One region of the Microbulbifer thermotolerans genome, then DNA from elsewhere that is predicted to be linked to it. Evidence: predicted binding sites of a transcription regulator. Region 1 holds the regulator's gene; the other holds the start of a gene.
The links. The regulator LexA, encoded in region 1, represses DNA repair genes until DNA is damaged. The targets are predictions, from matches to a motif close to ACTGTNTNTANANACAGT.
Positions count from the first base shown of each region.

Region 2: the regulator LexA is predicted to act here: its motif matches at 5,513-5,530, upstream of recA (recombinase RecA).

Region 1 covers NZ_CP014864.1:2,046,379-2,062,085, forward strand. The annotation lists gene mfd (transcription-repair coupling factor) at 1-417, shown strand, start outside; gene A3224_RS08615 (CsiV family protein) at 554-1,279, shown strand; gene A3224_RS08620 (DUF819 family protein) at 2,079-3,311, shown strand; gene A3224_RS08625 (cold-shock protein) at 3,512-3,727, opposite strand; gene A3224_RS08630 (mechanosensitive ion channel family protein) at 4,019-5,134, opposite strand; gene nagZ (beta-N-acetylhexosaminidase) at 5,269-6,273, opposite strand; gene A3224_RS08640 (TetR/AcrR family transcriptional regulator) at 6,442-7,071, opposite strand; gene A3224_RS08645 (DUF6763 family protein) at 7,202-7,510, shown strand; gene A3224_RS08650 (LOG family protein) at 7,547-8,185, opposite strand; gene lexA (transcriptional repressor LexA) at 8,345-8,950, shown strand; gene A3224_RS08660 (hypothetical protein) at 9,113-9,370, opposite strand; gene A3224_RS08665 (DUF6586 family protein) at 9,466-9,957, opposite strand; gene topA (type I DNA topoisomerase) at 9,954-12,623, opposite strand; gene A3224_RS08675 (hypothetical protein) at 12,854-13,312, opposite strand; gene A3224_RS08680 (universal stress protein) at 13,525-13,962, shown strand; gene A3224_RS08685 (ATP-binding cassette domain-containing protein) at 14,107-15,707, opposite strand, start outside.
Region 2 covers NZ_CP014864.1:2,358,824-2,374,530, reverse strand. The annotation lists gene aldA (aldehyde dehydrogenase) at 1-1,412, shown strand, start outside; gene A3224_RS10055 (GntR family transcriptional regulator) at 1,794-2,402, opposite strand; gene A3224_RS10050 (2-dehydro-3-deoxygalactonokinase) at 2,722-3,636, shown strand; gene A3224_RS10045 (SMP-30/gluconolactonase/LRE family protein) at 3,722-4,612, opposite strand; gene A3224_RS10040 (CinA family protein) at 4,882-5,397, shown strand; gene recA (recombinase RecA) at 5,586-6,623, shown strand; gene A3224_RS10030 (regulatory protein RecX) at 6,624-7,136, shown strand; gene glpK (glycerol kinase GlpK) at 7,274-8,752, shown strand; gene A3224_RS10020 (class I fructose-bisphosphate aldolase) at 8,789-9,805, shown strand; gene A3224_RS10015 (alpha/beta hydrolase) at 9,841-10,680, shown strand; gene A3224_RS10010 (Trm112 family protein) at 10,971-11,156, shown strand; gene A3224_RS10005 (histidine triad nucleotide-binding protein) at 11,160-11,510, shown strand; gene alaS (alanine--tRNA ligase) at 11,663-14,275, shown strand; gene A3224_RS09995 (aspartate kinase) at 14,411-15,649, shown strand.

The DNA of each region.
Region 1 (15,707 bases):
CGGGTACCGGCGCTGATCCCGGACGATTACCTCCCAGACGTACACGGGCGGCTCATCATGTACAAACGTATCGCCAATGCGGCTGACAGCCGGGAGCTCAAGGAGCTCCAAGTAGAGATGATTGATCGCTTCGGCCTGCTGCCGGAACCGGTTAAGCATCTATTTCGCACCACCGAGATCAAACTCAAAGCGGACGCCATGGGTATCCGCAAGCTGGAAGCATCGGCAGCTCAGGGACGCATCGAGTTTGCGGACGACACCCGGGTGGACCCGCTAACATTGGTAAAAATGGTGCAGAGGGAACCGGGACGCTATCAGCTCGCGGGCGCCAACCAGTTGAACTTTGCCCTCGACGAAGGCGGGCCCAGCGAGCGCCTGCAACAAGTAAGCGGAGTGTTGGAACGGCTGGCGCAGTGATACTATCCGTTCGCAAGGAGCTTGCATCCATGGCCCAACTGATTTCGGCCGTCGAATGCAGCAAAGTCCTCGAACGCGGCACCAGCCTTGTTTCGCGGTAGATTCAGTAACGAGACGACCAGAAAGCGGTAACTCCATGACAAACATCCTAAGACTCTGCGCCGCCTTGCTGCTGGCAGCAACGGCGGCAAGTGCCCAAGCTGTCAACTATGCGGGCACCACTTTCGAGATAGAGATGATCGTCTTCGAGCGCATTGGCGGCATGGAAAACTCCAGTGAAGACTGGCCCGCAGCGCCACGACTGCGCTACCCAGACAAATGGGTGGATTTCGATACCGCTACTGGCGGTGCCCCCCTTCTGGTCCCGGCGGCCACACAACTGAGTAACAAAGCAGCGGCACTGAACCGCAGCGGTGACATGCGGGTACTTTTCCATAAAGCCTGGCGCCAGGTGCTGCAACAGAAGCGCAACTCCCCGGCGATTATTATTGACAGCGGCGAGAACCCGGGAAGTCAAAGTCGTCTGGGCGGTAGCGTGACACTAAGTGTGGCGCGCTATCTCCATCTGAGCACCAACCTGTGGTTAAGCGAACCCAGCGATGACAACACCGGTATCCCGCTGCCTCTACCCCCGAAAGCAGCTACGGAAGAACCTCTGGACCTGATGAGCACTGCAGACTTTCGGCCAGCAATGGCAGACAGAGCCTTGGCCCCAGACACGACCTACGCGCGCCATGTGGCCCTGTTACAAGCCGAGCGGCGCATGCGCAGCGGTGAGCTGCACTACATCGATCACCCCGCCTTCGGCGTGCTTATCGAGGTCAGAACAATAACCTCGGCAGAGGAAGCTTCGGGCACCTAGGGAACCTCTGGTTAATTCACTTCCTGACGGTAAAAACTCTTTGGAGCCAGATGAGAATCTCAGGTGATAGGCTGGCCATTTCGAAACCGACGGATACAGGAATGTATCCGTCGGAGCTACAGGGAAATACTCGTACGTTTTCGAAGTGGCCATCCTATTGCCTGAGCGCCCCGGAACCTCATAGTGTGCGCGCGAATGAATCAGAGGTTCCCTAGCGCTTGTAGAGCGCCCAATACGCTGATTCACTCTAGCTCTCCGCACAGGCGAAAGTCTGCCAGCCCATCTCCGCTGGCAGCCCGATAGCCAGAACATCCCGCAACCACGTCAGTGCTTTCACGGTTAGCAGAAGTATCACGATTCTCTTGCTTTTATCGATGATGACTGAAAAATACCTTGACCAATAGGTAGTGTGGCAGCAAACAACAGGCACGGGGTTCGAATAACTTACCCAAGCTGTTGCACTCCGGTATACTAAAAACTTCCGAGTGATAGAAGCATCCCATACAGGGAACCTTTGATTAATTCGCAGGGTCGCTCAGGCAAAGAGATCGGCGTTTGGAAAACACAAGACTCCACCGGATAAGGTCATGTATCCGACAGTTTTGAAAACAGCCGAGTGATCCCATCTGCGCCTGGAGTCTCTGTCGTGCCAGTTAGCGATTTCATCACGGGTTCTCTAGGATAAAATGCTGTCACTCCTGAGGTTTAACCTTCCCAACCGCTCGGAGCAAAAGCCAGTTCATCGAGCGCTATGGCAGACACAGAGTTATAAAACCCCTAACAACTAGCCAGTATTTCCATGATTACCAACGATGCAACAATTCTCGGCATGCTTGCCGCCATTCTGGGCTTTGTCTTTTACACCGCCGGTAGCGAGCACCCGTTTTGGAAGCGCTTTTACCGCTTCGTGCCGGCTCTACTACTCTGTTATTTCCTTCCTTCATTGCTTACCACATTCGGCATTATCGATGCGGAAAACTCAAACCTTTACTACGTTGCTTCCCGCTATCTGTTACCGGCAAGCCTGGTGTTACTGACCCTGAGCATAGATCTCAAAGGCATTATCAATCTGGGGCCGAAAGCGCTGATTATGTTTCTGACCGGGACTTTGGGTATTGTGATCGGTGGCCCTGTGGCACTGCTGATTGTGTCCGCGGTAAACCCGGACATGATCGGTGTCGACGGCCCCGATGCAGTTTGGCGCGGCATGACCACCGTGGCTGGCAGCTGGATCGGCGGCGGGGCCAACCAAGCGGCGATGAAAGAAATCTTTGGCGTGGGCGATCAGATCTTTTCCGCCATGGTGGCCGTGGACGTGATCATTGCAAACCTATGGATGGCCGTGCTCCTGATTATGGCGGGCAACGCCAAGACACTGGACCAGCGCCGCGGTGCCGATACTGAAGCCATCACCCAGCTTCGAGAAAAAGTGGAGGCGCTGCAGAAGAAACACCAACGCATTCCCAGCCTGCCGGACCTGATGTTGATTGCCGCCGTCGGCTTCGGCATCACCGGTATTGCCCATGTAATGGCGGATCAACTCGCCCCTTGGTTCCAAAATAATGCCCCGCAACTGGCACGATTCAGCTTTACCAGTCAGTTTTTCTGGGTAATCGTTATCGCCACCACCCTTGGCGTGGCGATGGCCTTTTCGCCCGCAAAACAGTTGGAAGGGGCCGGTGCCTCCCGCGTAGGATCGGTATTTATTTACATCCTCGTGGCCACCATAGGCACGCACATGAATATCGCCGCTCTAAAAGATAGCCCCGAGCTATTTGTGCTCGGAGCCATCTGGATGGCAGTACACGCGGGGCTAATACTGCTGGTGGCGAAACTCATCAAAGCCCCCACCTTCTTCTTGGCGGTAGGTAGCCAAGCTAATGTCGGCGGCGCAGCCTCAGCTCCGGTAGTAGCCGCAGCCATCCACCCCGCGTTGGCGCCTGTAGGGGTTCTACTGGCAGTACTGGGCTACGCGCTCGGCACCTATGCATCCTGGTTCTGCGGCCAGTTGCTGCGGGTGATCGGAGGCTGATCTCAGGGGCGGCGGCCAACCAGTACGCCCCGTCGCAGCAATAAGGGGCAATACACCGGTGGCCACAAGCCGGAGAAAAACGAAAGAAAGGCGGGTCTTTGACCCGCCTTTCAGGCTACACCAGTGGGAACTCAGGGCTTCTCTGTCCCTTGGATTCCATTTTGCAGAAAAGTTATTTCAACGAGTAAATTCAGCGGGAATCACTCACAAGGAACAACATCTTCCGCCAGCAATCCCTTATCGCCCCGCTGCATTTCAAACTCTACCGCTTGGCCTTCGTTCAATGTTTTATAACCATCGCCGCGAATGCTGCGGTAGTGAACGAAAATATCCTCAGTTCCTTCTCCACAGGTAATGAAGCCATAACCCCGGGCGTTATTGAACCACTTCACAGTACCTGTAACGCGATCACTCATTGAGACAACCTCATTATTGTTATTGCGCCCACCCCACTCACCCGAGAAAGGCGTTAGGCCAAGCGCCACCCCATTATCAGTAATCACCCCAAACAGCGATTACGGTTTCGAACCGTCCACCGAGCACAAGCTTGGTGTACGAACTCCGATTCTTAGATAAATCGGCGCCAGTGTCTAGGGCTCGATGCGAAATAAATACCAAGATTCAACGATTACATGCAACAAATCGTCAAAATTTGATTTAAATCCGCTGTAAATGGAAAAAATATACTTTTCACCCTCTGATTGACATCAAGTATCCAAGGCAACTTCGCGCTTTAGCGAAGACAGTTCGGCAATATGCAGCGTTGAGGTCGGGAAGGCGCAAGAAGCCCCGTGACCTTCAATAATCTTTAATATTGTTAATAGGACGTCCTGCTTTATCTCGTGATATCGCACCCAATCGGTGGTTTTGGTGAAGGTATAGATAAAAAAGTCCAGCGATGACGGAGCAAACGAATTGAAATTGACAATCAACGTTTGATTAGTATCGATTTCAGGATGCTGCTGCAGCATTGCTTTCACGTCGGCGATAATGGCCGGCATCAGAGGCGCATCCTCATAGCGGATGCCAATGGTCTCGTATATGCGCCGATTCAACATACGCGAGGGGTTTTCCACCGCAATCTGGGTGAAAACACCATTGGGGATATAGAGGGGCCGTTTGTCGAACGTGCGGATACGGGTGAGACGCCAGCCGATATCCTCAACCACACCCTCAATTTCCTTGTCCGGCGAACGGACCCAATCGCCGACGGCAAACGGGCGATCCAAATAGATCATCAAGCCGCCAAAAAAATTAGCCAGTAAATCCTTGGCCGCAAAACCCACCGCGAGTCCACCGATACCGCCAAAAGCCAGGACACCACTGATGCTGTAGCCAAGGAATTGCATAATCACCATCGCGGCGGTAATTACGATTGAGGCGCGCACCAACTTGCCCACTGCCCGCACTGTGGTCGCGTCCATGGGTTTACCCATATAACGGGGATCGCGAAGATTGTGTTCCACATTGCGCGAGAATCGCCAGGCGAACCAGGCCAACACCAGTATTAGGCCAATCTCCCGCGCCGGCACCGCGAGGGAAAAAATTTCCGCCCCTGTCACTACACCGGCTCTGTTGGCAGCCACGCTGAGGCCGAGCAGCCAGATCAACACCGACCCAGGAGGCATCAAAGCGCCGACCAAAGCATCGTCCCAAGGGTTTACAGTCCGCTCCGCCCGCTCGGCGAGCCGGTGAACAAAGCGGCCCAATAACCAGGAGGACAGGGCCGTTACCAGAACGATCAAAAAAATGGACAAAATCCAGAAGCGATTGTCCCCAATCCAGGACAACATGAGTTCTTTAGCTGATTCCACGAAATACAACTCCCGCTACACGCTGTTTATCGCTATATCTTACCCCGCCCGGACGGCTCTCTATAGCCACCCCTTCACGCTCAGTGGGCAGCTTCATCTTTGTTGCCGATACTTCACAAAGCGGCAACCCGGCCTCGAGCCCCCTACATCCAGGACGCCAGCCAATCACGTGTTTTATGCCAGCGCTCACAGGATTTCAGCTCCCGCCAGGACTGAATCACCGGTCTACCTCGCATTATTTTCAACCGCTCGCTGGATTCGCGGCGGGGAGAATAGCCGTCCAGCGTCTCGAGTATTTCAATAACCCCGGCACGGCAGTTGCAGACAACCCCCATATCACACCCGGCTTCCAAAGCCGCTCGAATCCTGTCTGCGTACCCTCCCGCGATAGCCGCGCCGCCCATGGAAAGGTCATCACTGAAGATAACGCCACTGAAACCGAGTTGCCCGCGCAACGTCTGCTGGAGCCAGACCGGGGAAAATCCCACCGGCCGGCGGTCCACCTGAACAAAGCGGATGTGGGCGGGCATGATCGCATCCAGCTCCCCTGCCTCTATACAGTCAATAAAGGGCTGCGCATCAGTCGCCATAATTTCCTGCAGCGGGCGCCCGTCCTCGGGCAGCTCCTCATGACTGTCCTCGATCACATGGCCATGACCGGGAAAGTGCTTACCGGTGGTCGCCATGCCGGCCTCCCGCATTCCCCGCATAAAAGGCCGCACCTGCTCGGCCAGGCGTCTAGGGTCGGCGCAAAAGCTGCGATCCCCAATGACGCGGCTGCGATGATCGTCCGCATCCAGCACCGGGGCAAAGCTGAAATCCAAGCCAACCGCCAACAGTTCCGCCGCCAACAACCAACCGACGTCCTGTAACTGGCCGCTATCTGCGCGACCACACAGCGCTTGCATGGATGGCAGCCGGGTAAATTCATTACGGAAACGCTGCACCCTGCCACCTTCCTGGTCCACTGCCAACAAGATTTCGGGACGCACCTCGCGAATCGCCGCAACCAATTCTTCCAGCTGGACTCTATCGCGGTAGTTACGCGCAAAAAAAATCAATCCACCTACCAGCGGGTGCCGCAGTAACTCGCAATCTTGCCCAGTCAACTCCAGCCCCTCGATATCGATCATTACCGGGCCGATCATGGAATATCCTCTTCGTTAAATGTGAACGACACAGCAGGGGGCAGCCAGACACCAGGTAAATCCGCCCGATTGCACCCTTTTCTGACGCTACTGTTGTGGGGTGCGCTTCTATCCCCCCTTCACGCTCCACTCCCTTCCCGCTGAGTCAGATAGTATTGCAATGGCGTCCTAGCCGTTGACCTTAAGCATTGCCGATGCCGCGGGTACCAAGCGTTCCAGCGTCTCCTGGAGACTGCTCTCCGCCCCGAAATCCTCCCTCAGGATAGCCTCGATGGCATCAAAGCTCGACAAAGTAAAAATAGTGGCCCCAAGCATAAAATAGAGGCGCCAGTAAAAGGTCACCGGGTCCAATCCAGGCAGCGCCTGGGCCAGGAGACCGGCGAAGCGCCGGTAGCTATCGCCATAACGGGACACGATAAAACGGCGCAGATGTCCCTGATACTGGGTATAGGCCAGCCCGAGCAAGCGCATAAACCGCTGCGGATCCCTGCCCCGCTTCACCAGGCTGCCTATGGCCACTTGGTAAATACTCGACAGAAGATCCTCCACAGTAAGTGGCTCTCCGGTAGCGACACGCCTGTCCAATTCGACAGCCAGAGCTTGGGTGAAAGGTGTTAAAAACCGCTCGAATACCGCTTGTATCAGTTCTTTTTTAGACCCGAAGTGATAATTAACCGCAGCGAGATTGACACCGGCTGTACTGGTAATGGTGCGTAGTGATGTCTCGGTAAACCCACGTTCGGCGAAAAGTATCTCCGCCGCATCCAGGATCCGGCTAACGGTATCCGTCTGACTCATGCCTGTTTAAACCATCATTTAAAACAACTGTTTGGTTTTGCCAGATTAGCATATTCCTGCTTGGATGGCGCCTTGTTGCCACGGGTGGACCGACCCTAGATTGAAAGGAAAGCAACTGGGAGAAGCAGCCATGGCACATCCTAAACCCGATATTGGCGATTGGTACGAAGATATCGACAGCGGCGAGTTATTCGAGGTGGTGGCCATCGACGAAGTACACGGGACCGTGGAAGTACAGTACCTGGATGGCGCCGTCGGCGAGTTCGAGCGGGACCACTGGCCGGCTTTGCCGATCGTCGACGCTGAACCGCCTGAAGATGCCAATATCGCCTTTGGCACCACCGCTCATGAACAGGACGCAAATACGGTGGAACCAGCCAACCCGCTGGATACCCTGGAAGGCGAGAGCTTTACGGGAACTGACGAGCTTGATCACTGACATCACCCGCCATCCAGCAAGCTGGCCACAGCGGATTTATTCCCGTTCTTTGATGTGCTCGATAATCAACTCGGCAGCCTCATCGACGGTATCCACAATTTTGAATAAGTCGAGGTCCGAAGAATCGATACACGCCCTCTCCAAAACTGTATCCACCAACCAATCCCGCAACCCAGACCAATAGCGCTTGCCCACCAGTACAATGGGAAAACGGCGCACTTTTTGGGTCTGTACCAAAGTCAAAATCTCGAATAGTTCATCCAGAGTCCCGTAGCCACCCGGCAAACCGACAAAGCCCACCGCATGCTTGACAAACATGAATTTTCGCACGAAAAAATAGCGAAAATGTAAACTGATGTCCTGATAAGGATTGGCTTTCTGCTCGAAGGGTAATTCTATATTGAGGCCTATGGAGGTTCCTGGCTGCGGATAAGCGCCGCGATTACAGGCCTCCATGGCCCCAGGACCACCGCCGGTTATCACCGGGATACCCTCAGCGGCCAGCAATTCCCCCAGCCGTACGCCCTGCTTGTATTCAGGGCTGTCTTCCGCAAAACGGGCGCTGCCGAACACGGTGACGGCACCGCTCAGAGCAATCAGGCGTTCTATGCCGTCCACCAATTCTGATTGAATACGCAACACACGCCACGCTTCGGGCATTTTCGCATCTAACATTATTGTGTTCCCTCATTGTCGCACTTATCGTCAGAATACATACTTTTCTTTGCATTTCCTTCTCAATGTAGCAGCTGCACCCCGAGGATTGCACTGCTGTCAAATCTGTATATAATCCCAGCAACTGTATAAAAATACAGACAAAGATCAGGTGATTCCATGACAAACCTCACTGCACGCCAGGCCCAGGTACTTGAACTGATCAAGGTGTATCTGGAGGAAACAGGTTACCCGCCCACGCGGGCAGAGATCGCCCAGGAACTGGGTTTTCGCTCTCCCAATGCTGCGGAGGAACACCTCAAGGCCCTGGCCCGCAAGGGCGCCATCGAAATGGTGGCAGGCGCCTCCCGGGGTATCCGTATACCGGATCATCAGACAGGCCTCCCCATTGTCGGCCGCGTGGCGGCGGGCAATCCGATCCTGGCGGAGGAAAATATCGAGGATTATTGCGATCTGCCGGCAAATTTCTTTCACCCGCCAGCGGATTATCTGTTGAGGGTACACGGGATGAGCATGCGTGACGCAGGGATCCTCGACGGCGACCTGCTCGCGGTCCAAAAAACTGACCAGGCTCGCAACGGCCAGATTGTGGTCGCCCGCATTGAAGACGAAGTGACTGTCAAACGCTTCCGCCGCAAAGGCAATCAGGCAACCGTTCAGTTACTGCCGGAAAACGAGGACTTTGAAGTAATACAGGTGGATATGCGGGACAAAAACTTTGCGATTGAAGGACTTGCGGTGGGCGTGATCCGCCAAAACCCGTAGACGCGGAACATCTGATATTCAGGCCGAGTCTTTGCTTGCTAATCGATCGCTCGGCCTTTGCAAAACTTACGCGGGGGCATTGCTTGCGGGGGCCCGGAAGTAACTAGCCGGGCACGGAAAGACCACCCTCCTGCGCGCGACCGAACATTCCGCACCCATCAGTCAGTGTACCGTGTGATTAACCGGTACCTCTTCTTCCTCTTCCTCGAGATACTCAGCCCCCTGCTCCTCCATATACTGAACAGCCTCTATTCCAGCCTCCAGCATTGCTCTCGCCACAGCGACTTTGTGTTCACGCAGGAATTCCAGACTTTCTGCCGAAAAATGGATGCGAACCAGCGGGTCCTCCCTGTGCCCGGCCCGGCGCAATGCCACATCGCCGTTGGCCAGTTCGACAATTTCAAAAGTTTCGGAGGACATGGACTTCTCCCTCTACATCGATTTCCACGCAGTGTAACACAGGGGCAATCATTCAGTGACAGGAAAAAGAAGGACAGGTCTGCGGTGAAATGGCGTTACCATTCCTCCGCCTGTGCGCGCTGGCGTTGCACCAGCTCCCCCAAAGCCCCGTGCCACTCCCACAGCAGGCTATCATTCAGCACCGGGGCGGCAGATGCCGAGATGTCTTGTACCGGTATCAGATTGTCGCCCTGGGGCCGGTCGCCGCATTTCTCTTGGGAGAAGTGCCACAACTGCCTCCAGGCCGCCTGCATCTGCGCCAACCAGCTGTTGCGATTGGCCAACAACTCTTGGAGCTCCACCGCCTGGCTGCAGGTTTTACCCGCAGCCTGTGCACACTCGGCAAGTGTCTGGGCGGACTCCGGTTCGGTCATCAATTGCAGCTGAAATGCCAACTCGGCAAGAAATGCGCGATAGGCGCGCCACAACTGCAGTACTACCGCCTCATACAACGCAGTGCGCGCCAGCGGAGCGGCGTTCTCAGTCTCCAACAGCAACGCAGCCTTGCGCAGCGACGAAGCCACAATCCCGGTATAAGGATTACTCATTTGCTTTTCGCCATCGCCTTTTTGCGCGCGGGCGCGCGCTTGGCTTTACCTGCGTCTATCTGCCACTTGCCATCGCGGTAGAAGGCGCGCCATCCCGTGGCTTTGCCATTTTCTTCGGATTGCACATACTGCTCCTGGGTTTTGCGGCTGAAGCGCACTACCGTATCGCGCCCTTCGTCATCTTCGACTGGCGCGGAAAACAGAAAGCTATACTTCGGATCTATCTCATCCTTGTGCGGCAGCAGTTCCTTTACCAGAGGCGCACGGGTCTCGCGGTTTTTCGGAAACTGACTGGCGGCCAAGAATAGACCGGTGGCGCCGTCACGCAAGATATAGTGGTCGTCCACCTTTTGACATGGAAGTTCCGGCATGGGTACCGGATCCATTTTCGGCGGCGCTGGCTGACCGTTTTTAAGCAGCTTGCGGGTGTTTTTGCAGGATTCATTGGTACAGCCAAAATACTTGCCAAAACGGCCGGATTTCAACTGCATATCCGAACCGCACTTATCGCACTCAATGACGGGGCCATCGTAGCCCTTGATTTTGAATGTGCCCTGCTCAACTTCATAGCCGGGGCAGTCCGGGTTGTTGCCGCAGATATGCAGCTTGCGGTGCTCGTCCAACAGATAGCTGTCCATGGCGGTACCGCACTTGGGACACCGGCGCTTTTCACGCAACAGACGGGATTCGGCCTCTTCATCCTTGTCCGCATCCACCGCCTCGTCACCGGGCACTAGGTTCATGGTGTTCGTGCAACGCTCCTTGGGCGGCAATGCATAGCCGGAACAGCCGAGAAATACCCCGGTGGAGCCAGTTCGAATCTGCATGTGGCGGCCGCATTTGCTGCACTCAATATCTGTGTCTGTTGGCGTGTTGCGGCGCATTCCTCCCTCTGCCGCCTGGGCTTTTTCCAGCCGTGCGGAGAAATCCTGGTAAAAGTCGTCGAGCAACTCCTTCCACCCCTTCTCGCCCTCTGCGACAGCGTCCAGAGATTCTTCCAGGTTGGCGGTGAAGCCGTAATCCATCAGATTCTGGAAGCTTTCGTTCAGCCGGTCGGTGACTATGTCCCCCATCTTTTCAGCGTAGAAGCGGCGGTTCTCCAAGCGTACATAGCCTCGCTCCTGGATTGTGGAAATGATGGATGCGTAGGTGGAAGGACGGCCGATACCGCGCTTTTCCAGCTCTTTTACCAACGCCGCCTCACTGTATCGCGCCGGCGGTTTTGTAAAGTGCTGTTTTGGATCCAGCTTTTTCAGCGCCAGCTTTTCGCCAACTTTTACGTCCGGCAACACCAGATCTTCATCTTTCTTGCCAGCCGGTGGTGCCACTTTCATAAAGCCGTCGAAGCGGATCACTCGACCGCGAGCGCGAAGCTCAAAGTCCCCGGCACTGACCACGATCGACGTGGAGGTGAACTGGGCTGGGGTCATTTGGCAAGCCACGAACTGCTGCCAGATCAAGTTGTATAGCCGCTCGGCATCCCGTTCCATGCCAGGCAGCATATTCGGCTGCACACGCACATCCGACGGCCGTATCGCCTCGTGCGCTTCCTGAGCCCCCTCCTTGCTGCTGTATACATTGGGGCGCTCCGGCAGATATCTGTCACCGTACTGCTCGCCAATAAACTCGCGAACGGATTCCACCGCCTCTGCACTCAGATTCGTGGAATCGGTACGCATATAGGTGATGTGGCCCGCCTCGTAGAGGCGCTGCGCCAACATCATGGTTTTCTTGACACTGAACCCCAGGCGGTTACTGGCCATTTGCTGCAGTGTGGAGGTAATAAAGGGTGCCGAAGGCTTGGAGCTGGTCGGCTTGTCGTCCCTTGCGCTGACGACGAAGTCACTGGCCTGCAGGGCCTGGGCCGCAGCGCTAGCCTGAGCCTCATTGGTCGGACGGAAATTTTCCCCGGCCTGCTTTTTTACCTCCAGGCGGAGCGCTTCTGCCCGAGTGGTCTCTGTGTCGGCGTTAATTGTCCAGTATTCTTCCGGAACAAATGCGCGGATCTCGCGTTCGCGCTCCACCACCAAACGCACCGCCACTGACTGCACCCGCCCGGCGGAGAGACCGCGGGCAACCTTCTCCCACAGAAGCGGCGATACCATGTAGCCGACAATGCGGTCCAAAAAGCGCCGCGCCTGCTGAGCGTTTACACGGTTCATATTCAGGCGGCCCGGATCCTGGAAGGCCTCCCGGATCGCAGATTTGGTAATCTCGTTGAACACCACTCGGCGATACCGTTCGTCATCGCCGCCGATGGCCTCGCGCAGATGCCAGGCAATGGCCTCTCCCTCGCGGTCCAAGTCCGTGGCCAGGTAGATGTGATCCGCCTCAGCGGCAAGCTTGCGCAATTCAGTGACCACCTTTTCCTTGCCGGGCAAGATTTCATAGTGGGCTGCCCAGTTGTGGTCCGGGTCTATGCCCATGCGCTTAATCAGTTGCTCGCGGTTTTTCTTGCGCTTGTAGGCCTCCTTGGCCTCGGGGGAGAGTTTGCGCGTCTCCGCAGCCCGGCGAGCGCGCTCCTTGGGATCCACCGCCTGTTTCCCACCGCTGGGTAAATCGCGAATATGGCCGACGCTGGACTTAACCACGAAGTCCTTGCCGAGGTATTTGTTGATGGTTTTCGCTTTGGCCGGTGATTCGACAATGACCAGTGATTTACCCATAAGCTCTTGATTTCAAATAGAAAATTTACTGCCTTCCGCCACCCGTCCCCCAGTTGGGGGCCACCAGCGTTGCGCGAATATATAAGCTCCGCTCCTTGTGCGGTCAAGCGAGTAAAACAAAATCTTTAAACAGAGGTTACAATTTGTGCACTCGCCCACATGGCAAGAATCGCTTCAAATAGCGGCATATTTGCAACAATTCAAGGCAATTCCGATAGGATTAAAACCGATTAAGCATCCCCTGGTTGCGCTGGGGCGGCTTGCCGTATCGCTTCCTCTATTGGCGGACGGAATTCCGCGAGCGCCGCTTCCAGCGCATGAAAGCCTGCGTCACCGCTGGATTCCCGCCACTGTATACCCAATCCGTTTTCTTGCGCGATTACGGCACAGGCGTCCTCCGGTAAGTTTTTTAGCATTTGGCGAAGCGGCTCCCAGGCCGATTTCGGTGCCGCAGGCCGGCCATTCCGCCAGTCCCAGCGGCCGGCAAAATGCAATTCATGCTCGACTCGCTGCAACTCCAATATCCAGCCCAATTGCAACCGGCGTCCATCTCCCCAGCGGCTGCTGTAAACCGCAGCTGTCCCCTGCCCCAACGCCGCTGGCAGTGCCTGCATTTGCACCGCGAGTCCGCTGGCAGCGGCCCGAGCACGCATCGCGGCAAGACGCCGGTCGCGTGCGCTCGGTTTCATCCACATCACCGGCCCCACGACAAGGGCAAGCACAAATAATAGGATGAGCAAAGGAAGCCAGCCGGCCATAATCACTCCTTGTCAGCGCGAATTGACGCCTATTTTGCGATGCGCCGCGCTATTTATGTCAACCGGTTTTTTTACAGTAGACTTAGGGAACAACCGCATCTAGACAGCAAAAACTTGAAATAATAGGAAGGAGCGGAGGACTTATGGCCGGTTACAAACGCATTCTCGTCGGTTTAGATCTTTCGGAGGAATCCTCGCAGATACTGGAAAAAGCCGGGGAGATCAGCAGGGCCTTCGCCGCCGAAGTCAGCCTCGCCCATGTGATTGAGCCGCTGACCTTCGCCTACGGCGGTGATATTCCGATGGATTTATCCGAGGTTCAAGAGCAGCTGCAGACCCAAGCCAGGGAGCAGCTAAGTAAGGCGGCTCAGAGGCTGGATGTGCCGACAGAACGCCAGCACGTCATTCTTGGGCAGCCAGCCACGGAAATACACAGGCTGGCGGACGAGCTTGAAGCGGATCTGATTATCATAGGCAGCCACGGCCGACACGGTTTGGCTTTGCTACTCGGCTCCACCGCCAACGGCGTATTGCACGGTGCCGGTTGCGACGTACTGGCGGTTAGAGTCCAGAGCGAATAAAACCGCTTTCACGGTGTAACCGAAGCGTGAAACACAATCGGATACTTCGCCAGGGGACGCTTGCACGCAGCCACACACAGCGATCACTTTCGCCCTGACTCGCTGGCGGACACACGACCGCATATTGCGAGCCGGTACACCGCTTCATGCGCCCCCGGCCATGCCGTCCAGCTCAGCCCAACGCTCAAAGGCGGCGTCCAGCTGCGCCTGTTTTGCTGCCAGTGTCCGCAAGCTCTCCTCGACCAACGCTTGCTCCCTTTGATAAAAATCCGGTTGTGCGATGGCCGATTCCAATTCAGCAATCTCCCCTTCCAGTTGCTCAATCAGGCCCGGCAGGCTGTCCAGCTCACGCTGTAGCTTATAGCTGAGCTTTTGCTTTCTGGGCGCTGACTGGGGCTTGCTTTTCACTTTCTCCACCGTCGATTTATCGGCGGAACTGCCGCTTTCTTCCGGCAGCGAAAAACTGCCTCCCTGACGCAGGAAATCGGCATAACCGCCAACATATTCACGCACGATGCCACCGCCCTCGAACGCTAGACAGGAATCCACCACGTTGTCGAGAAAAGCGCGGTCGTGGCTAACCAGCAGTACTGTACCGGGAAAATCCAGCAGCAGCTGTTCAAGCAGCTCTAGCGTTTCCACATCCAAGTCATTGGTAGGCTCATCGAGTACCAGGATATTGGCTGGCTGACTGAACAGTTTGGCCAATAGCGCGCGGTTGCGCTCACCACCACTGAGAGCCCCGACTTTAGTGCGCGCCTTAATACCACTAAACAGGAAGTCCGCCAGGTAAGACATGGCGTGACGGCTTTTGCCACCGATACTGATGGACTCCCGCCCCCCGGCAATGTTGTCCAGCACAGTCAGCTCGGGATTGAGTTGCTGACGGCGCTGGTCGAAGTAAGCCACCTGCTGCTTTGTGCCCAGGCGAACCTTGCCCCCGCCCGGCTGCAGCTTGCCCAGCAAAATCCGGATCAGGGTGCTCTTACCCACCCCATTGGGGCCGATCAGACCCACCTTGTCACCGCGCATCAAGGTAAAGGACAGATCGCGGATCAATGGCGGCTCGCCGGGATAGGCAAAGGATACGTCTGTCAGTTCCGCAACCAGTTTGCCGGACATTTCTCCAGCATCCAGCGCCATCTTGGCGCTGCCCTGTCGATTGCGGCGCGCCTCCCGCTGCCGGCGCAGCGCCTGCAGGGCGCGCACCCGGCCTTCATTGCGGGTGCGGCGGGCTTTGATCCCCTGGCGAATCCAGGCCTCTTCCTGAGCCAGCTTCTTATCGAATAGAGCTTCGCTCCTGGCCTCTTCCTCCAACAGTTTTTCCTTTTCCCGCTGATAACGGTCAAAGTCGCAACGGAACACGCGCAAGTGTCCGCGATCCAGATCCCACACCGTCTTCGCAAGACGCTGCGCCAGCGCGCGATCATGGCTGACAAACAACAGAGCGCCACGGTATCCGCCGAGAAAATTTTCCAGCCACTCCACTGCGGAAATATCTAGGTGGTTTGTGGGCTCATCCAGAATCAGCAGATCCGGCTGCGTCACCAGTGCCCGGGCCAGCGCGGCACGCCGCTGCCAGCCGCCAGACAACTCGGCAACTATGTGATTTCCGTCGAGCCCGAGCCGGTCTATTACGCTCTCGATGCGCGGCAGCAATTCCCAGCCATGCGCTGCTTCGATTTGCGTCTGCAGATCCGCATCTGGTTCCGCGCGATAATCCACCAGCCACAGCCCCACCTCAC
Region 2 (15,707 bases), 310 kb from region 1:
ACTATGTTGCTTCCCACTCGGAAGGAATTATTGAAGTGCTTAACCCCAGTACCGGAGAAGTTCTGGGGGCTATTCCCAAAGGGTGCGTAGAGGATGCGGAGGTGGCGCTCAATGCCGCAAAGCAAGCGCAAAAAGCCTGGGCGAAACGGACAGCCCGGGATCGCGCGGCGCTGCTGCGTAAATTTGCCGCGGCTATTCGGGCGGAAACAGAAATTCTTGCCGAGCTGCTGGTAAAAGAGCAGGGCAAATTAATTGGTGTTGCTCGCGACGAAGTCAATGCAACCGCCACTTTTATCGAGTATGCCTGCGACAATGCGTTGACACTGGAAGGAGATATTTTGCCTTCAGATAACGAAGGCGAAAAAATTTATATCCACAAAGTGCCGCGTGGTGTGGTGGTGGCAATTACAGCTTGGAATTTCCCCTTGGCATTGGCTGGCCGCAAGATCGGTCCGGCGTTGATCACAGGCAATACCATTGTGGTGAAGCCCACCCAGGAAACGCCGCTTGCGACCATGGAGTTGGGGCGCATTGCCAACGAAGTGGGGATTCCCGCTGGTGTTTTGAATATCGTCAATGGCGAGGGATCCGTGGTTGGTCAGGCGCTTTGCGAAAGCCCGCTTACCGCCATGATTACAATGACCGGCAGTACTCGCGCAGGCCAGATTATCCATCAGGCCAGCGGCAAGCACATGATTCCGGTGATGCTGGAGCTTGGGGGTAAGGCGCCGTTTATCGTGATGGAGGACGCAGATCTGGACAAGGCAGTTGAGGCGGCGCTCTGGACTCGTTTTGCCAATTGCGGCCAGGTTTGTACTTGTGCTGAACGCCTGTACGTCCACGAAGACGTCTATGACGCTTTTATGGATAAGTTTGTGCCCAAAGTGAAAGCGCTGAAAGTCGGGAATCCGATGGATGCAAGCGTGCAGGTAGGCCCGAAGGTGAACGCCCGCGAAATTGAGCATATTCACGCGCTCGTGCAAAAGAGTATCGAGCAGGGGGCTGAGCTCGTCTGTGGTGGCAAGCGCGCATCGGTGGAAGGCTTTGAGGGGGGCAACTGGTACGAGCCTACGGTTCTGACCAATGTTCGGCAGGATAATATTTTGGTGCACGAAGAAACCTTTGGCCCGGTCCTGCCCGTGGTGAAAATTTCCAGCATTGATCAGGCGATTGAGTATACCAATGACAGCGAGTACGGCCTTTCTGCCTATCTGTTCAGTGCGAATCTGAAGTATATACACCGTGCTATTGCCGAAATGGAAGTTGGGGAGGTATATGTGAACCGGGGTATCGGGGAGCAGCACCAGGGATTCCACAACGGGTGGAAGAAAAGTGGTATTGGTGGTGAGGACGGACGTTACGGCCTGGAACAGTACGTGGATAAGAAAACGATTTATTTCAATGAACTCTGACTGATCGACTCTTTTCTTTCATCTCATCAGGATGAATTTTTGCGGGGATTATTCCCCGTTTTTTTTGCCTGCGAAAGTGCTTCTGAGGCGTCAACGCGCGTGTTTCAGCCGGTTTCGGGGCACACTATCTACTCGGCTCTCTTGGCCAAGAAGTATCGTTGTTTTCAGGGAGTGAAAGCATTGCAGGTGCCCTGTCTAGTCGCCGTCGTTTTTCTTCCAGGTACGGAGTGCCCCTAATGCTCTCGGCTAAGAGAATCAGGGGGTTCCCAAGTGGGCAGGGGGTAATGCGCCCAAATTGTGTGTCTTGCGATACAGGGCTGGGTCAGACGGATAGCCCGGCAATCGGCCGGGCTCTAGGCTGTCGTTATTAAGAGGCTTGTGCTATTTGATGTTGGCGCGCAGCGCCGTGGTGGCCACATTGATCTTGTTGGCCTTAAGTGCGTCGAGAATCGCACGGTGCTCGTCAACGCAATCTTTGGGGTCGGAAATGCGCTTGTAGTTCATGCGCATACGTAACACGATCGGATACCAAAGGTTGACCAGCTCATCACCGCCAGCGGCGCGGATCAGGTACATATGAAAATCGATATCTGCCTTGGTGACTTCGTGGAATTCCTGCGCGTCGAAGGCATCTTGCAGCCGCTCAAGAATGTCTTCCAGTTCGGCAAAATCCATTTCGGTCAATTTGCCTTTTAGGTTTCGTATTGCGTGTACCTCGATTCTGCGGCGGATGTCGATCATCAATTCCTGCATCGAGGGGTCCAGCACGCTGTTGACTGAGACTCCGCAATTGTTCTTCGCTACCAACAGGCCTTCCTTGGTAAGCTGCAACAATACGTCGCGCACCGGCCCCCGGGAAACGCCGAATCGGTTGGCGAGCTGTTGTTCATTCAGCTTGGTATTGGGAGCAAGTTTGCCCGAAATGATATCGGAGCGCAGTTGATCCGCGATCTGTTCGCGGACGGGAATAATCTTATTGGCCTCACGCATATTCGTATCTGCTGACCAGTTAATCTTGGGGTGGGAGTGTATCGCCACCGCGGTATTTCGTCGAAAGAGCCCTAGTGGGGTATGCCGGGATTTCTAGTCCCAGACCACTTTGTAACAAATTTACAAATTTTATCAAACTGCAGATAGCGCTGCAGGGAATAGGTATAATCCCACTCAAAATGTTAAATGTCTACAATTTGTGGGTGTTTGCAGAGTTTTCGTACAGGGGGGGCGCAGTCCCGGCCTGATCTAAGCGCAAAAATGAACAGCGGTAGTCGTTTGTCCGTGCAGGAGGGAATACCGGAGTGGGGAATAATCAATGAGTGAAATTCTGGTTTGTGACTGGGGAACCAGCAGTTTTCGCCTGATGCGGCTGAGCGCCGAGGGGGAGATTGTTGGGCAGATTGCCTCTCAAGCGGGAATAAAATCCCTGCAAAATAAAGAAATCGAGGCCTACTTGCTCGATCAATGCCATCAGTTGGATGAGTCTGGAGCACTGCCGGTCATTTTGTGCGGGATGGTGGGCTCCGGTATCGGCTGGTATGAGGTGCCCTATGTGGATTGCCCGGTATCGATCGCTTCCCTGGCAGGGGCAATTCAGTCCATGCCGTCCGGGGCCGTGAACGCCTATTGTGTGCCGGGGGTAAAAAAATTGACCGGCGCGGAGGCCGACGTTATGCGGGGGGAAGAAACCCAGGCAATCGGGTGGTTGAGCGGTGCCAGCGAGGCCGAATGGGCGCAGAGCCTGCTCTGTCTGCCGGGTACCCACAGCAAGTGGATGTCAGTGGTGGACGGAGCGATTCGGGATTTCAGTACAGCTTTCACCGGTGAACTCTATTCCTTATTAAAGGAGCACAGTGTGCTGGTGCAGGGAGAGCAAGAGGATAGTGCGGCGGCCTTTGACACAGGGCTCGAGGACAGCCGCTCGGGCACTGCTCTGATTCATCAATTGTTCAACAGCCGCAGCCGGGCGGTGTTGGGCGTTTTGGATTCTGCCCACAGTGCCAGCTACCTTTCCGGGCTGCTGCTGGGCTGTGAAGTGCGGGCTATGGCAGAGAAGCTGAGCGCGGGGGCGGAGGGCAAATCACTGGTTCATCTTATTTGCGGTGATCATTTGGCGAAGCCGTATTGCCGCGCCCTGGCGTTTTATGGCATGGATTGCCGCCACTACTCCGGCGATACCTATTCCGCCCGCGGACTGCTGGCTATCGCCAGAGCGAGTGGATTGGTATAGCGCGTTCTGATGGTGGCCCCCGGCAATCGCTAATGGATACATGCCCGGAGCGTGCAAACATGCGCCCGCAGCCGCGGCGGTGGTATCAGCCCGGGTAGAATTTCTCTTCCATGCCTCTGGTGTCGGTTGCGTAAATAAAGAGGTGGCCGGCCTGCGGTTGTCGGCGCAGGGCGTCGGCGTCTAGCCCGAATTTGGCGGTGTTTACAAACAGTAGATTGCGTTCCGGGCCGCCAAAGCCGACGCAGGTAGCCTGCTGAACCGGTAGGTGGATTTCTCCAGCCACGCTGCCGTCCGGGGCGTAGCGAACCACCTTGCCATTGCCCCACTGCGCATTCCAGACATGTCCCTCTATATCCACGGTGGAGCCATCCGCGTGCACACCCTCCTCGGTAGTGGCGAACAGGCGGCGGTTGCTTAGCTGGCCCGACTCCGGGGCAAAATCAAATGCGTATATCGCGTAGCGGGGAGAGTCCGCAAAATACATGGTACGGCTGTCTGGAGACCAGCCGAGCCCATTGCTGATACGGATGTCGTCCAGGTGCTCGGTGACATTGCCATCGCTATCCAGGCAATAGAGTTTCCCGCGCTGCGCCGGATCTTCTGCCCACAAATCCGGCGTATCGATCAGAGATCCGACCCAAAATCGCCCCTGGCGGTCCATGCGGCCGTCGTTCAAGCGTACTTTGAGGTTTTGCGGCAGCCGGAAGATCCATTCCAGAGCCTGTGTTTCTGGCTGAAAACGGGCGATGCCGCTTTGAAACGCACACAGCAGCCAGTCACTTTTTTCGATAAAGGCAAATGAGCAGAGGTTTTCCGCAGTAGGGAATACTTCCTTGCGGCCATTTTCAGGAAAATAGCGGATTAGTTGATTGTTTGGCATGTCTGTCCAGTAGATGGCCTGGTGCTCAGAATGCCACAGCGTGCTCTCCCCCAGTCCGCAGGCGGTGGGTAGGGTGTCGATCAGTTCGAACTGCATTTGCGCTCCCATTTTTGTTAATTGTTGACATTATGCCGGGTGGAAGGCGGGCGGGGAAGCGTATAGGGTTGATCATGCGCGGAGCGGCCTGTGGGATCGGTAGTAGCGTGTGGCGCCGGGCCTGGCGCCTCAAACGGCTGGTGTCGTTGGACAGGCATTTCCGATAATTTTGCCGGCGGCGGTACACCCAGTCCCTTTTGCGCGCTCGGCGTCACTTATTAGGTGCCGTCGAGCGTGTTATTGGCGGAACAATGAAAGAGAAAAGGCAGATGACGGAAAACATGGAGATTTTTGAGTTGGCTCAGGCCCTCGGCGAGGCATTGAAAAAACGGGGCTGGCGTGCCACCGCGGCTGAGTCTTGTACCGGTGGCGGCATAGCGGATGCCATGACTTCCGTGCCGGGAGCCTCCGAATGGTTTGAGGGCGCGCTGGTCAGTTACGCCAACCGAATCAAGCGTGACATGCTGTTTGTGTCGGAGGATGACCTGGAGACTTTCGGGGCGGTCAGTGAACCTGTGGTACGGCAGATGGCCAGCGGTGTGTTGGCGATGATGGATGCCAATGTCGCTACGGCTGTAAGCGGTATCGCCGGCCCGGAAGGGGGCACTGAAGAAAAACCGGTTGGCACTGTGTGGATTGCGTGGGCACACTCCGAGGGGCAGGAGCCGGTGACGATTGAGGCCAGGTGCTACCATTTCGACGGCGACCGCGCGGCGATTCGGCGGCAGTCAGTCATCGCGGCCTTGCGGGGTATGTTGGAGCTGGTGCGGGCACACCCTGAGTAACACCGGAGGTTGCCGCTGGTATCACCGTGGTGGCAAGCTCAGGTTTTTCGGTCGGGGTGACGCTGCCGTGGACCGCTCCCACAGGCGCGGTCCAAGTCCGCGGCCTCTTCGAATTACTGGTTGCTTATACAGTAATCCTTCGCTAAGCTTGCCCCCATTCGACAACGTTTCAACACACGGGAAGACTCATGGATTCCAACAAAAACAAGGCGCTGCAGGCGGCTCTGGCGCAGATCGAGCGCCAGTTCGGCAAGGGCACAGTGATGCGGATGGGCGACAAGGGGCGCGAACGCATCCCCGCGATTTCCACCGGCTCCTTGGGCCTGGATGTGGCACTGGGTATCGGCGGTTTACCCCGTGGCCGTATCGTCGAGATCTATGGACCCGAGTCCTCTGGTAAGACCACCCTGACCCTGCAGGTGATCGCCGAGGCTCAGCGCCAAGGGGGCACTTGTGCCTTCGTCGACGCCGAGCACGCGCTCGACCCCATATACGCGGAGAAGCTGGGGGTCAATGTGGACGAGCTGATCGTGTCCCAGCCGGACACCGGCGAGCAGGCCCTGGAAGTGGCCGACATGCTGGTGCGCTCCGGGGCGGTGGATGTGCTGGTGGTCGACTCTGTGGCGGCGCTGACGCCGCGTGCGGAGATCGAGGGTGAAATGGGAGACTCCCATGTAGGGCTGCAGGCGCGCCTGATGTCTCAGGCTCTGCGCAAGCTGACCGGCAACATCAAGAACACCAATACCCTGTGCATTTTCATCAACCAGATCCGCATGAAGATCGGCGTGATGTTCGGTTCACCGGAGACCACTACCGGCGGTAACGCGCTCAAATTCTATTCCTCCGTGCGTCTGGACATACGCCGTATCGGTTCGGTGAAAGAGGGCGACGAGGTAGTAGGTAACGAGACCCGTGTGAAGGTGGTTAAGAACAAGGTGGCGCCGCCATTTAAGCAGACCGAGTTCCAGATCATGTACGGCGAGGGCATCAACCTGCTGGGAGAGATCGTCGATTATGGCGTCAAGCTGGGGTTGGTCGACAAGGCCGGTGCTTGGTACAGCTATAAGGGAGAGAAAATCGGGCAGGGCAAGGCCAACGCGGTGAAATTCCTGAAAGAAAACCCGGATATCCGCGATGAGATCGAAGGGCAGCTGCGCGCTCAGATGCTGGGCGATTTGGCGCCGGCCTCTCCTGAAGAAGTGGTGGCGGACACTTCGGACGAGTAAATGCCCGCCACCACTGGAACCGAGGCGGCCAATTCGGCTCGAGCGCTCTTCGATGCGGCGCTCGAGCTGTTATCCCGTCGCGAACACTCCCGCCTTGAGATCAGGCAGAAACTCTCGGGCCGCTTTCCTGAGGCCGACTTCGATGCGCTATTCGAGCGCCTACACCAGCTTAATTATCAGTCCGATCGGCGTTTCGCCGAGGTGTTCACTCGCTCCAAGATACAACGCGGTTATGGGCCACTGCGTATCCGCCGCGAACTGCAGCAACGCGGTATCCACAGAGACCTGATCGGCGATGCCCTGGAGGGAGTCCAGGTAGACTGGTTTGCGCTGGCCGCTGAGCAATTGCAGCGTCGCTTCCACACCCCGGTCAGCCGTGCGCTGCCCCGAGAGCAGCAATGGAAAGAGCGCGCTCGGCGCCAGCGTTTTCTCGCTAACCGGGGTTTTTCCGCCGAGGCAATTCAATGGAGCCTGGATGCGGAAGGGATCGACCTGGGTGATTCAACGCGCTAATTGCCCGAGGTCACGGATGTGCCGTCCCGCAGGCGCTAATATTTCCGTGCAGCCCTGACCGCTTGCATATAGTTTCGGTGGTTGCAGGCTGCTCCCTTGGAGCGATAAACCCAAAATAATAAGAGCGAGGTGTCCCCATGATTCTTTCCATAGACCAGGGCACCACTGGCACCACTGCCTTTGTCTTCGATACTCGTGGCACTTTGATCGGCCGCAGCTACACGGAACTTCCCAACTACTATCCGCGGCCGGGATGGGTGGAACAGAAGGCCGATGCCATTTGGTGGGTCACCCGGCGAGTCTGCGCCGCCGCATTGGAGCGCGCGGGTATCAGCGCCTCCGATCTGATGGCCGTGGGCATCACTAACCAGCGGGAAACCACTTTGCTATGGGACCGCCAGAGCGGGGAGCCGGTCAGCCCGGCCATCGTCTGGCAGTGCCGCCGCTCGGCGGATATTTGCGACACGCTCAACGTCGCAGGCAAGGCCGAGTTGCTACGGGAAAAAACGGGCTTGGTTCTGGATGCCTACTTCTCTGCCAGCAAGCTGCTTTGGCTGTTCCGCGCCCAACCGGAGTTGCTGGCGAGAGCCCGGTGCGGAGAGCTTTGCTTCGGTACCGTAGACAGTTGGCTAATCTGGAAGATGACCGGTAACCGCGACCATTTCACTGACCACAGTAACGCCAGCCGCACGCTGCTGTATAACCTGGACAACAAATGCTGGGACCCGGAGTTGCTGGACCTGTTTGGTATCCCGGAATCTCTGTTGCCGGAAATCCGGCCATCCGCGGGGCATTTTGCGGATACAGATCCCGAGGCATTTCTGGGTGCATCAGTACCAATCTGTGGTGTGGCGGGTGACCAACAGGCGTCACTATTTGGGCAGGGCTGCACCAATCCCGGGGATGTCAAAAATACCTACGGCACAGGCTGCTTTATGCTCGCCTATGCCGGTCCTGAGCGCCCACGGCAACCGGAGGGCTTGTTGGCGACGATTGCCTGCGACCCAGCCGGGCAGCCCGCCTATGCGGTAGAGGGGGCGGTGTTTACCGCGGGTTCCGCGGTGCAATGGCTGAGGGACGAAATGGGCCTGATACAAGAGGCCGCGGAGACAGAAATGATCGCCCAGAGCGTGCCGGATACCCGCGGAGTCTATCTGGTGCCGGCCTTCAGCGGTCTTGGGGCGCCACATTGGCGCGCTTCGGCCCGGGGGACCATTTGTGGACTCACACGGGGCTCAGGTCGGGCTGAATTGGTGCGCGCAACCCTGGAGTCCATTGCCTACCAGAGCGACGAACTGGCGCGGTTGATGGGCGAGGCGCTGGGGCTCCCAATCCGGCATATGCGTGTCGATGGCGGTGCCAGTGCCAACAATTTTCTGATGCAATTTCAGGCAGATATTTCCGCACTGCGAGTGGAAAGACCGAAGCAGATTGAATCCACTGCTGTGGGCGCCGCCTTACTGGCGGGAATTGGCGCCGGAATTTGGTCTGCTGACAAACTGCCGCCACGTCTGCTGGATATAGAGCGGGATTTCCTGCCGGCGATGGCGGAGGAAGAACGCAACCGATTGCTCGCCGGTTGGCGGCGGGCTGTTGCGGCCTGCTGCGCATTTTGAGTGGGCCGCCTATCCTCAGGGAAGGAGGTGACAATCATGTCTGTACACGACGAGTTACAGAAGACTATTGCCGATATGGTGGACGGGAGCCGGGGTATTCTGGCGGCCGATGAGAGCAGCGGCACTATCGCAAAACGGTTTGCTGCCATCGGTGTTGAATCTACGGAGGAAAATCGACGCTTCTATCGCGCCTCGCTGCTGTCCGCTGAGGGACTGGGCGACTATATCAGTGGCGTTATTCTATTTGAGGAAACGCTCGGCCAGGTGGATGATCGGGGCGTCCCATTACCGGATGTGGCAGCGGCGCAAAACATTGTTCCCGGCATCAAGGTAGACAAAGGGAAGGGGGCATTGCCGGGTGCCCCTGGCGATCTGATCACATATGGTCTTGACGGCCTCGCGGAGCGTCTGGCCGGTTACAAAGAACAGGGTGCCCGCTTCGCCAAGTGGCGGGAGGTCTATCCCATAAGCCCGGGTAATCCCACTCGGTTGGGGCTCACTGCCAATGCGGAAATGCTGGCGCGCTACGCCGCTGTGTGCCAGTCTGTCGGCGTGGTGCCGATCGTGGAGCCGGAAGTGCTGATGGATGGCAATCATGATATTGAGCGCGATGCCGAAGTGAACGAATGGGTGTGGCACGAGGTCTTCCACGCCCTGTACCGCCACGGAGTTGTGTTGGAGCTGATGATTTTGAAGCCAAGTATGGTGACGCCTGGCAAAGAATCCACCAGGGCGGTACCGGAGCAGGTGGCCGAATACACCATGCGCAGCCTGCGCCGGGCGGTACCCGCAGCGGTGCCGAGTATTAATTTTCTCTCCGGTGGCCAGGGCCCGGAGGAGGCCACTGCCAACCTGAACGCACTCAATCAGCTGTGGCAGGCGCCCTGGCAGCTCAGCTTTTCCTATGGCCGCGCGCTACAAGAGCCGGCGCTCAAAGCCTGGGCGGGCAGATCCGAAAACGGTCCCGCATTGCAGCGGGCGCTGTTGAAACGGGCTCGCCTCAATCATCTGGCAATGCGAGGGGAGTACCGGGAAAGCCTGGAACTGGAATGATATGACAATTACAAGAAAACAGAGCGAGGAGAGAAATGGAGTTTGTCACCCGTGGAAACCGCCTCCACTACCGGTGCTGGTGGGTTGAGGGGGCACTGGGTGTCGTAGTCATTGCCCACGGCCTCGGCGAGCACGGAGGCCGCTACCGGCAGTTGGCACAGTTTTTAAACAGTGCTGGGTTCAGCGTGTACGCGCTGGATCACTACGGGCACGGCCTGTCCGAAGGCAGAAGGGGACATATCGAGGACTTTGCATTCTACAGCGAGGATCTGCACCACTTTATCCGCCTGGTCAAAAAGGACAATAGCGGGCGCACCCTGCATTTACTGGGGCATAGCATGGGTGGTGTAATTGCCTGTGGTACTGCTATCCGCTTCGGTGGTATTGATAGTCTGATACTATCGGCGCCGGGTATTCGCGGGTGCGAAGAGCCGGCAGGGGTTGAACTGTGGCTGGTGCGGCGGCTGGTCAGTTTGCTTCCCCGCCTGGCCCTGCCCAATCGGGTGGACCCACGCTGGTTGAGTCACGACGAATCTGTGGTTGAGTCCTACAATACGGACGACCTGGTATACGGGCGGATCTCGCTGCAGTGGTTCGATGCTTTTCTGCGGGAACGGGAATACCTCTATCCACGTCTCGCGCAAATTACCGAACCCTGTTTGATGCTGCTCCCGGACTCAGACCGCATAGTGGATAGTGCCACCAGTCGTGATTGGTTCGCCCATTTGGGGAGCAAATCCAAGGTGCTGGAACTTTTCCCGAACGCATATCACGAGGTGTTCAATGAGCCAGAAGATGGGCCTCGTGCGCGAGAACTTCTGCTGGAACACTTGAAGGCGGTGGCGCCGATGGCCGCTTCGGCGGTTGCCGGCTGACAGCGCGGCTGTGGAACTCCCGTCGAGTCCGTGCTGTTGAGGGTTTAGGCGGCTTAAAGGGGGAAGCGGTTTTCAAAATGCGCGCATACCTCCTTCACGCCTCCGTAGTTCCGACGTATGCCTCCCTGTAAGCGCCGTCAGCTCCACGAGCGGCGTCTCCAATTCTTGGGGTTGCGCTAAAACCGGGAGCCCCGCCGTTACACAGTGAAAAACCCCACTAACCGTTGTACTATACGCGGTCATTTTTGCCCCCCTGAGCGCGGGGCCTCGGGAAATCTGTAGGGTGGAACATGGATAAAAAGTTGTTGAGTCTGCTGGTGTGCCCGGTGAGTAAGGCGCCACTTGAGTATCGCGAGGAGGCTCAAGAGCTGGTGTGCAAAGCCAGCGGTCTGGCTTATCCGGTACGCGACGGTATCCCGGTCATGCTGGAGTCCGAGGCGCGTCAGCTGACCGCCGAGGAAAAACTGGAAAAGTAGAGCATGGCCGAACCGAGTGTATTCAGCAAGATTATCGCCGGAGAACTCAGTGCCGAGCGAATCTACGAGGACGAGCAATGCATCGTAATCCCGGATCGTTCTCCACAGGCGCCGACCCATCTGCTGATTATCCCGCGCAAACCTTTGATCAACCTCTCCGATGCGGAAACCGAGGATAAACCGTTGCTCGGCCACTTAATGTGGGTGGCGGCGGAAGTGGGCAGGAAGCTGGGTTTGGACGGTTTCCGCCTGGTGGTCAACAATGGCCACTCAGCCGGGCAGACAGTCTTTCACCTCCATATCCACCTGTTGGCTCAGAAGAAATTATCGGAGCAGGGACTGGCCGTCTCTTGATTGGGCGGCTTGGTAACGGGTGACTTCCGGAATGACTGGCCGGGGAGCAAATAGGCCCCGCCAGCGGCACGGAGAGTTACGGGAAGCATTTTGCCCGCACAACTGGCATTATTAACCAATTAAATTTAACTAGTGAAGTGGAATTACGCCGGATGAAAAGCGCACAGATTCGCGACGCCTTTCTGAAGTACTTTGCCGAGCAGGGCCACACGGTGGTGCCCTCCAGCTCCCTGGTGCCGGGCAATGATCCGACCCTGCTGTTTACCAACGCCGGTATGGTGCAGTTCAAGGACACCTTCCTCGGGCAGGAGCAGCGCCCGTATAGCCGCGCAGTCAGCGCTCAGCGCTGCGTGCGCGCCGGCGGCAAGCACAACGATCTGGAAAACGTCGGCTATACGGCCCGCCATCACACCTTTTTTGAAATGTTGGGCAATTTCAGCTTTGGCGACTACTTCAAGCGCGAAGCGATCCAATTCGCCTGGGAATTCCTCACTAAAGTATTGAAGTTGCCCGAAGAGCGCCTCTGGGTAACCGTCCATATCAGCGATGACGAAGCGGCGGACATCTGGCTGAAGGAGGTCGGTGTCAGTGCCGAGCGCTTCTCTCGCCTGGATGAGGACAACTTCTGGCAAATGGGGGACACGGGGCCCTGTGGCCCCTGTTCTGAAATCTTTTATGATCACGGCCCCGAGGTGCCCGGAGGTCCGCCCGGCTCCGACAACGACGACCTGGATCGCTATATTGAGATCTGGAATTTGGTGTTCATGCAGTATGAGCGCACAGCCGACGGAGAGCTGCATCCGCTGCCCAAGCCCTCAGTGGATACCGGCATGGGGCTGGAACGCATTGCTGCGGTGATGCAGGGTGTGCATTCCAACTACGAGATAGACCTTTTCCAGGCTTTGCTCAAAGCCGCTGGTGACATTGTCGGCTGCAGCGATATGGAGGAAAAATCCCTGCGTGTTATCGCTGACCATATCCGCTCCTGCTCCTTCCTGATTGCCGACGGTGTCATGCCCTCTAACGAGGGACGGGGGTTTGTGCTGCGCCGCATTATCCGCCGCGCTGTTCGCCACGGCCATAAGCTGGGCCACAAGGAAATTTTCTTCTACAGACTGGTCGAAGCCCTGGTAGAGCAAATGGGCGATGCCTATCCGGAGCTGCGCGAGCGGCGCGAGACTATTGAGTCTGCATTGCGCAAGGAGGAAGAGCAGTTTGCCAGAACCCTCGACAAGGGAATGGCGCTGCTTGAAGAGGCCCTCGAATCCCTGCAGGGAGATGAAATTCCCGGTGAGCTGGTATTCACACTGCACGATACCTACGGCTTCCCTACGGATCTGACCCAGGATATTGCCCGTGAGCGAGGCCTGACTCTGGACATGGCCGGCTACGAGGCGGCGATGGAAGCACAGCGGGAGCGCGCGCGGGCCGCGGGCAAATTCAAACAGGATTACAGCGGCGCTCTGGAACTGGAGGGTGCTACCGAATTTTTGGGTTACGAAACCACGCGGGCGGAGGGCAAAGTCATTGCCCTCGTCAAAGGTGGTGAGCAGGTGGAGCGGCTTGAAGAGGGAGACGAGGGCACAGTTGTGCTGGACCGCACCCCGTTCTATGCGGAATCCGGTGGCCAGGTTGGCGACTGCGGTTATCTGAATAACGGGAGCAGCCGTTTCGAAGTGCGTGACTGCGCCAAGCAGGGGGCACATCACTTGCATGAGGGGCGGGTGTTGGCCGGTGCCATCGCCGTGGGCGACAGTGTCAGTGCGGAAGTATCCGCCGATGTTCGTCAGGCGACGGCCTTGAATCATTCCGCAACCCACCTGTTGCACGCCGCGCTGCGCAAAGTGCTCGGTGAACATGTTACCCAGAAGGGGTCGCTGGTGGATTCCGAGCGGCTGCGTTTCGATTTCTCCCACCCAGAGGCGGTTACAGCCAAACAGCTGCACGCCATCGAATCGTTGGTGAATAAGCAAATACGCGCCAACACCGCGGTGCACGTTGAGGAAACCGATTTGGAAAGCGCCAAACGCAAGGGAGCAATGGCGTTGTTCGGCGAAAAATACGGTGACAAGGTGCGGGTGTTGTCGATGGGGGCAATCGATGACGGTAGCGCTTTCTCCGTGGAACTTTGTGGCGGCACTCACGTTCGGCGTACCGGCGACATCGGCCTACTGCGCATTGTCAGCGAGAGCGGTATTGCCTCCGGACAGCGGCGCATAGAAGCGGTTACCGGCGCCCATGCACTCGCACTCTTCGATGAGACCCAGCAGCGTCTGGAGCATGTCGCTGCGCTGTTGAAAACACGTCCCGACAAGCTGGCGGATAAGGTTGAGCAGCTGCTGGCTAACAATCGCAAATTGGAAAAGGAAGTCGCCCAACTGAAGACCAAGTTGATTAGTGGCTCAGGCGGGGACCTCTCCAGTCAGGCAGTGGAGGTGGCCGGGATCAAGTTGCTGGCGGCTTCTGTGGATGGCGCCGACCCTAAATCGCTGCGCGATCTGGCGGATCAGATGAAAAGCAAACTGGGGTCAGCCGTGGTGCTACTGGCGGCGCCTGCCGAGGAAAAAGTGGCCCTGGTGGCGGCTGTTACCAAGGATCTGACCGCGCGGATCTCCGCCGGTGATCTGATGCGCTTTGCTGCGGCCAAATTGGGGGGCAAGGGCGGTGGCCGCCCAGATATGGCTCAGGGTGGCGGTACCGATGTGGCGGCGTTGCCGGCGGTGTTGAAAGAAGTGCCGGGCTGGGTCGAGGGCCAGCTCAACTAGTTAATTTCGGCCAAATTGCGTTTGGTGCCCGTGTGCCAAGTTGATTTCACTGAAGTTTGGTGATTTAGTGCGCGCCTTGCGCGAATTGGTGCTGCGAGCGCATTAATAGGCAGTAGTAAGGAAACACTACATCTTATGAGTTTGTTCGTGCAGAAATACGGCGGCACCTCGGTGGGTTCTATCGAACGCATTGAGGCCGTGGCTGACAAAGTGGCGGCGTTTCGCGCCCAGGGACACGAAATGGTGGTGGTGCTCTCAGCCATGAGCGGGGAGACCAACCGTCTGATTGGCCTTGCTCATCAGATCCAGGAAAACCCGGATCCCCGCGAGATGGATGTACTGGTGTCCACTGGCGAGCAAGTCACCATCGCTTTGCTCAGCATGGCGCTGAAGAAGCGTGGCTATGACGCCTGTTCCTATACCGGTGGCCAGGTCAAGATACTGACCGATAACGCACACACCAAAGCGCGTATCCAGCGCATTGACGTCGAGCGTATGCGACGCGACTTGGATGCGGGCAAGGTGGTTGTGGTCGCCGGGTTTCAAGGAGTGGATGAAGAGGGAAATATCACCACGCTTGGCCGGGGCGGTTCAGATACCACCGGCGTGGCTCTTGCCGCTGCCCTGAATGCAACCGAGTGCCAGATCTATACCGACGTGGACGGCGTTTACACCACTGACCCGCGGGTAGTGGACAGCGCTCGCCGTCTTAAGCGCATCACCTTCGAAGAGATGCTGGAAATGGCCAGCCTCGGCTCCAAGGTGTTGCAGATACGTGCGGTAGAGTTTGCTGGTAAATACAAGGTGCCGCTGCGCGTGCTCTCAACTTTTGAAGAAGGCGAGGGCACACTGATCAGTCTGGATGAGGAAGACAACGAGATGGAACAGCCTATTGTTTCCGGCATAGCTTTCAACCGCGATGAGGCCAAACTGACCATTCGCGGTGTGCCGGATACGCCCGGCGTGGCTTGCCGGATACTCGCGCCGATCGGCGCCGAAAACATAGAAGTGGATGTGATCGTACAGAATATCAGTGCTGTCGATGGCACCACTGACTTCACCTTCACGGTGCACCGCAATGACCTGGCCAAGGCACGCAGAGTACTGGAGAGGGTGGCAGAGGAATTAGGTGCCAGGGAGGTGATTACCGACGACAAGATCGCAAAGGTCTCCATCGTCGGTGTAGGGATGCGATCTCATGCCAACGTGGCAAGTCGCATGTTCAGCGCTCTGGGCGAGGACAATATCAATATCCAGATGATTACCACCTCGGAGATCAAGATCTCGGTGATCATTGACGAGCGCTACCTGGAGCTGGCAGTACGCGCGCTGCACAGTGAATTTGAGCTTTCGAAGCCCCGGGAAGCCAGCTAAAGCTCCTGTCAGGATAGGCCTGTCGCGGGCGCCCTGTGCAGGCCATCGGTAAAGTGCA